2 regions of the Lysinibacillus sp. UBA6686 genome follow, and region 2 is predicted to be linked to the other one. Evidence: predicted binding sites of a transcription regulator. Region 2 holds the regulator's gene; the other holds the start of a gene.
What was found. The regulator CtsR, encoded in region 2, represses protease genes until heat stress. The targets are predictions, from matches to a motif close to ATGGTCAATAAAGGTCAAACA.
Positions count from the first base shown of each region.

Region 1: B2R82_RS13565 (ATP-dependent Clp protease ATP-binding subunit) is a predicted target of CtsR. The motif match lies at 1,346-1,366, and genes of this name have one in related genera.

Region 1 covers NZ_DKJS01000051.1:80,139-83,677, reverse strand. Annotated here, with positions in the region: gene B2R82_RS13575 (metal-sulfur cluster assembly factor) at 1-293, shown strand, start outside; gene B2R82_RS13570 (Crp/Fnr family transcriptional regulator) at 477-1,163, opposite strand; gene B2R82_RS13565 (ATP-dependent Clp protease ATP-binding subunit) at 1,424-3,539, shown strand, end outside.
Region 2 covers NZ_DKJS01000056.1:61,428-64,966, reverse strand. Annotated here, with positions in the region: gene B2R82_RS14575 (protein arginine kinase) at 1-658, opposite strand, end outside; gene B2R82_RS14570 (UvrB/UvrC motif-containing protein) at 655-1,203, opposite strand; gene B2R82_RS14565 (CtsR family transcriptional regulator) at 1,217-1,687, opposite strand; gene B2R82_RS14560 (DUF4870 domain-containing protein) at 1,941-2,246, opposite strand; gene B2R82_RS14555 (class I SAM-dependent methyltransferase) at 2,375-3,055, shown strand; gene corA (magnesium/cobalt transporter CorA) at 3,194-3,539, shown strand, end outside.

The DNA of each region.
Region 1 (3,539 bases), on a different contig from region 2:
AAGATAGCATGTTAGGTGCATTAGAGAATGTAATTGACCCTGAGCTTGGTATTGATATAGTCAACTTAGGTTTAGTATATGATGTGGATTTAGATGATGAGGGTGTGGCGACTGTTACTATGACATTAACATCTATGGGGTGCCCGCTCGGACCAGTCATTGTGGACCAAGTTAATACAGCTCTAGGTGAACTTCCAGAAGTAAAATCAACAAATGTCAACATTGTATGGAACCCACCATGGTCAAAGGATAAAATGTCACGCTATGCCAAAATGGCGTTAGGTGTTCGATAAATCAATTTCGCCTTGGCATAATTGTAGCTGCCGCATTGCTTTCGCACAGATAAATTGCCACAGGACGTTGCGTTTTTAGACTGAGTTCCACTATTTCAGTAGTTGTTTGGACACCTACTGAAATGAATGAAGATAAATAAATCCCCGCTTATAACGGTAAGCGGGGATTTAACTTGTAACGATTTAATCGATACGGCATATTTGCAATGGACAATTCTCACAGGCAATTTCATCCTTTAAAAATTGTAAATCGTGAATGGTAATATAGCCTTTATCAAAAGATAAAATATGATGCTTTTTTAAATCATTGAGCATGCGATTAATCATTTCTCGGCTCGTTCCACACAAATTTGCAATTTCTGTATTGGTTAAAGGGCAATCGATAAAAATAGTGTTATTTTCTAAACGTTTGCCATAGGTATTTGAAAGTCGAATTAGGGTTGAAAATAAAGCGCCTTTTTTACCATTTAACACTAAATCGCGTAAACGACTTTGATGCTTTAAATTTTCTGCCTGTAGCCACTTCATATACTCCACCATAAGAGAAGGTTGTTCTACTAATAAGAGCTCTAACGATTGGCGGCTTAAAACATATAGCGTAGAAGACTCTAAAACCTTTGCAGTCATAGAATTATAAGAAAGATTACAAAATAATGAACCCTCTCCAATAATGCTGTCTGGACCACATATCCGAATGGTTAATTCCTTACCGCTCTCCGTTTCTTGGCTTATTGACACAACACCCGTTTTAATATAGTAGATTTCCTTTGCTCGTTCACCCTCTAAAAAAATTTTATTCCCTTTATTTACTTTAATAAATATTCCATGCTTTTGAAAAAGATCTTGAATTTTCTCATGCATATTATCCATTAATACCATATCTTCAACACATCGCTTTCTTTTTGTAATAATTGGCTATTATCACAAAAGAATGGTGGATTTCGATATAAAAACGAAGAAACATACTATTATTATAACGTAATTTCAATTTTTAAGTGTAAATTTTTAGTGCTTTTTCTTTGTCATATTTTATAGGTTCATGTAAAATAAAGTTAGTCAAAAAAGGTCAAACATAGTTAAAAAATGGGTATAGAAATTATGCTAAACATTATTGAAAAGGAGTGCTAATTATGCAGTTTCAACAAACAGATAACCAAAAGCCCTTAGAGCAATTTGGACGAAATTTAATTGAAGAAGTTAAAAATGGCAAAATGGACCCTGTTATTGGGCGTGATGAGGAAATTCGCAATGTTATTCGTATTTTAACACGTAAAACAAAAAATAATCCTGTGTTAATCGGAGAGCCTGGTGTCGGTAAGACAGCTATTGTTGAGGGATTAGCACAACGTATTGTAAAAGGGGATGTCCCTGAGGGTTTAAAAGAATGCGTCTTGTATGAGCTTGATATGAGTGCTCTCATTGCTGGAGCAAGCTATCGAGGTCAATTTGAAGAGCGCTTAAAGGGCGTCTTAAAGGAAGTAAAGGAATCTGAAGGACGGATTATTTTATTTATTGATGAAATTCATACCATTGTAGGTGCAGGAAAAACAGATGGAGCAATGGATGCTGGAAATATGCTGAAACCAATGCTTGCACGTGGGGAGCTTCATTGTATTGGTGCCACAACATTAGATGAATATCGAATGTATATTGAAAAAGATCCAGCTTTAGAGCGACGCTTCCAGCAAGTACTTGTGCGTGAGCCTTCAATAGAAGATACAGTTTCTATTTTACGCGGCCTTAAGGAGCGCTTTGAGCTACATCATGCGGTACGTATCCATGATCGCGCCATTGTAGCGGCGGCGGAACTTTCAAATCGTTATATCACAGAGCGTTTTCTACCAGATAAAGCTATTGATTTAATCGATGAAGCATGTGCCATGATCCGAACTGAAATAGATTCTATGCCACAGGAATTGGATGCTGTGACACGTCGTATTATGCAGCTAGAAATTGAGGAGCAGGCACTGCGTAAAGAAAAAGATGAGGCAAGTAAAAAACGGTTAGAGCAATTGCGCGGGGAGTTAACAAAGCTCAAGGAATCCTCAGAAGGCATGCGCAAACAATGGGAAGCAGAAAAAGAAGCTTTACATGGTATTCAAAAGAAGCGTGAAACACTAGACAAATATCGCCGTGATTTAGATGAGGCGGAAAGCAAATATGATTTAAATAAAGCTGCTGAATTACGTCATGGGAAAATACCTACTTTGGAAAAGGAAATTCAGAAAATGGAGAAACAATTAGAGAGTGGTACGGAATCACGCATCTTGCGTGAAGAAGTAACTGCTGAAGAAATTGCTTCCATTGTTTCTCGTTGGACAGGGATACCCGTAATGAAATTAGTGGAGGGTGAACGTGAAAAGTTATTGCGCTTAAAGGACACATTGCATGAGCGTGTCGTTGGACAAGATAATGCTGTTCAGCTTGTTACAGAAGCTGTATGGCGTGCAAGAGCGGGTATCAAGGATCCGCATCGTCCAATTGGTAGCTTTTTATTCCTTGGACCAACAGGTGTTGGTAAAACTGAGCTTGCCAAAGCTTTAGCTGCTCAGTTGTTTGATTCAGAGGATCACTTTATTCGTATTGATATGAGTGAATACATGGAGAAACATAGCGTATCACGTCTTGTAGGTGCACCCCCAGGTTATGTTGGCTATGAGGAAGGGGGACAATTAACAGAGGCTGTTCGTCGTAATCCGTATTCTGTTGTCCTTCTAGATGAAATTGAAAAAGCACACCCAGATGTAGCAAATATTTTATTGCAAATTTTAGATGATGGTCGCATTACGGATAGCCAGGGTCGTATGGTTAACTTTACAAACACTGTAGTGATTTTAACATCTAATATTGGGTCTAATTATTTAATGGAGGCGCAAGAAGGAGATGCAACAGTTGAAAATTTAGTGATGGCAGCATTGCGTCAGCACTTTAAACCAGAGCTGTTGAATCGTATGGATGATATCATTATGTTCCACGCACTATCAGATGAACATTTCACTGCCATTGCTTGGAAATATGTTGAACAGCTGGTCAAACGAGTGGCAGAACAGGAGATTACTCTACTGGTGGATCAAGAAGTAATTGACTGGGTTGTCCAACAGGGTGCAGATGCACAATTTGGTGCAAGACCATTAAAACGCTTTGTTCAACGTTATATCGAAACGGCCGTAGCGAAGGAATTACTACGTGGTGAGGTATTACCAGGAGAAACATTGCATGTTAGAATGCATGATGGCCAATGTGTCG
Region 2 (3,539 bases):
CATTCCCTAAATTTTCACTACCTTCCCCATATATCCCTCTTACTGTCATTCCTAGCCTTGTCATGGCATTAATAATTTGACTCATTTGAGCTGTTAATGTAAGGGCAGGTAGGTGCATCATAACGGAAGCTCGTAAACCAGTACCGATATTTGTTGGGCAACTTGTAAGATATCCAAAAGTATCACGAAATGCATAAGGTAAAGATTTTTCTAGGGCTCTATCAATTTTATTGGCCTGCTCATATGCCCTTTGCAGCTGAAAACTCGCTGTCATACATTGAATGCGTAAATGGTCTTCTTCATTCACCATAATACTAATTGATTCATCATCAGATAATAGCATGGAGCCAACCTGTTCTTTTTTAGCAAGCTGAGGGCTAATTAAATGCTTTTCTACAAGAATTTGACGCTGTAAGGATGTTAAATCCTTGACGGCAAAATACGAGTAATGATCTTGTAGTTTCGTGCTATCCTGAACAGCGTGTGTTACAGCCTGCTCTACCTGTAATGCCTCATTCTCTGTAAAGGACAGAGGAAAACGATAGCCATCTAAATTTCGTGCAAGACGGATACGTGTACTAATGACTATATCTGAATAATCGTCCTCCACGCTCATCCATGCTGGTGTAGCTCGTTCTAAAAACGATTCAATCATCACGACACATCACCACCTTCAAATTGTAGCTGTTTCTCCAATTCCTTTACTTCATCCCGCAGTTTCGCGGCCTCCTCAAACTGTTCCTCATCTATAGCTACTTTCATAAGTTTACGGATATCTTCTATTTGTTTTTTAATGACGTAAATATTGCTATGAGCACCGGGCATCTTACCTATATGTTGAGGTCCTGCTTGTATTCGATTAAAGAGCTTTGGTAGGTGCTCGCTAAAACTGTCATAGCAGCTAGGGCAACCGAATTTCCCTTCTTTTAAAAATCGTTTATACGTAAAGCCACATTGTGGACAAGTTTGTGGTTGTGGCTGCGCCTGTTGTTTTTCATCCACTTTTTGTTGTTGCCATGTCGGTGAGCCAAACCAATTCGATAATAGCTGTTGAATAGATACAGGCTCTTGTTTAAATTCTGCATGAAATGGATGGAACTGCGAGGCGCAGACGTCACAGTAATGATGCTCTACCTTTTGTCCATTTTGAACTTGTGTTACAGTTACCGTCGCATTACGCTGCTTGCAATGTTCGCAAATCATTTCCATCACCTCTCTATTTTTGCTGTTCATATTTGATTGTTGTTAGCATCGCTCTTAATATTCTTGCTCGAATGGTATCCCGTAATGGGAGTGGCAAATCCAGAGTGGAGCGATCAATTGCCGCTAACATTAACTTCGCTTCTCTCTTTGAAATTACCTGCTCATCAATAAGCCGATAAACTAAATCTTCTGCCATTGTTTGCGATGCCCCTCCCTCTATCTGCCTGAGGACATCGTCAATCAAATCGATTTGTGAATTCGCGCGGACACGTAAAATTCGTATGTATCCACCACCACCACGTTTGCTTTCAACAAGATAACCTCGTTCGGCAGTAAATCTAGTATTGATCACATAATTTATTTGTGAGGGCACACATTGGAATTTATCAGCTATTTCACTGCGCTTAATTTCAATATGCCCTTCTCCACCTAATTCAAGTACTTGCTTCAAGTAGCCTTCTATGATGTCTGATATATTACGCATTAGGAATACACCTCGCTTACTTCACTGACTTTGACTATCTTTGACTTTCTTTGAGTATATTATACAAAACGCTTGAAAATAATTGCAATGATTTCGCCTATAGAAAAATTAATAGCAACCATTTTTTCATTCAAACGCTTGAAAAATCGCTATTCATGCTAGATATCTTAACGGTCGTATGTCTAATGTACCCTTTTTCGTGATGAAAAAAACGCAAGCATATGCAATTAGCATATACTTGCGTCGATAAAAATTATACCCAGCGACCAACAATTGGGTAATGCCATGGTTCATCAGATAAAGCCTTTACAATTCCAATAATCGGTACGACAAACAACATAATACCGAAAATAATTAGGAATGGTAAACCAACGAGTACAAAACTTAGTACCACAGAAATTGCAATTAAAACACCCATTATAATTTGGAACAGTAGTGCTTGAATGGAAATAGCTTTTACTTCCTCATCAGAACTAATTAAGAAAAATAATATTGGTACTAACCATGGCGCAAAAAACGGACTTGCGTGTATGATTACCTTAGACCATTTAGCTTCCATTTATATCAACCCTTCTTTTTTAAATTTTCCTTTGTTTTATGTACTACTATTTACGGAACTATACCCTGAATAGTTTCATTGTATGTTGTATTTTTAAAAAATTCTTTGGGAAAGGCATGTGAGACACTATGGAATTTAATAACACACTAGCAAACGAATACGAAAAGGGTATTCGTCGAACATTACCTAGTTACGATGCCATGCTACGGTTAACACAAACCTTTTATCAATCCACACTACCTGAGAAAGCGGAATTGCTAATAGTTGGCTCTGGGAGCGGCAATGAAATTTTACAACTTGCAGAGCATAAGCCAACTTGGTCATTTGTGGGCATTGATCCTTCTGAGGCCATGTTACATGTAGCGGAGGAACGATTAAAATCTTTGCCTAATCAAATTTCATTATACCAGGGAACTATGCTGGAAACGAAGTTACCCTCTAGAGAGTTTGATGCAGCTAGCTGTATTTTAGTGCTACATTTTATCAACGGGACTCAAGAAAAGCTTGCAACATTGAAAGAAATAGCAAATAATTTAAAGCCTGGTGCACCATTTGTTCTTGTTTCAAAATACGGGCAGCCTGGCTCTTTAGAGACCGAACTACAATTTGATTTATGGCGGGCCTATTGGCTGCAGCATACAAAGCTATCTTCCTTAGAGGTAGCAGATATGGAAAAATCCATACGCTCCCTTTCTTTTATGCCTGAGCAGGATATTTTAACACTACTTCAAGAGGCAGGATTTACAAAACCATCCAGATTTTTTGCCACTACTTTATTTGGTGGATGGATATGCTATAAGGAAATCTAAAAATAATTTCGCCTTGGTGTAATTTCGCTACAGAAGACATTTGTAGCTGCCTCTATGCTTTCGATGAAGATAAATGTATTACTCTATGAGGACAATTATTCCTAGAAAGTTAAAATCAACAGAATTGGGGTGAACGCTGTGATACGCACAATCGGGATTACGAAGGATCAACAACTCATAAAGGGTTTTCCTATCGAGGAAATAAACAATAATCATTTTGAATGGTATTGGGTCGATTTTGATTGCCCTACTACTGAAGAAGAGCTGCTATTGGATACGTTTTTTCATTTTCACCCACTTGCTATAGAAGACTGCTTATTGCGTTTACAGCGACCAAAGCTCGATTTTTATGATGATTTCCATTTCTTTGTTATTCATAGAGTGAATGAAGAATTAGCAGCAGAGGAAGTTAATATTTTTGTTTCCAATAAATTTATTGTAACCTTTCATAAAAATACTGCTCCCGAAATCGATAGAGTGCAGA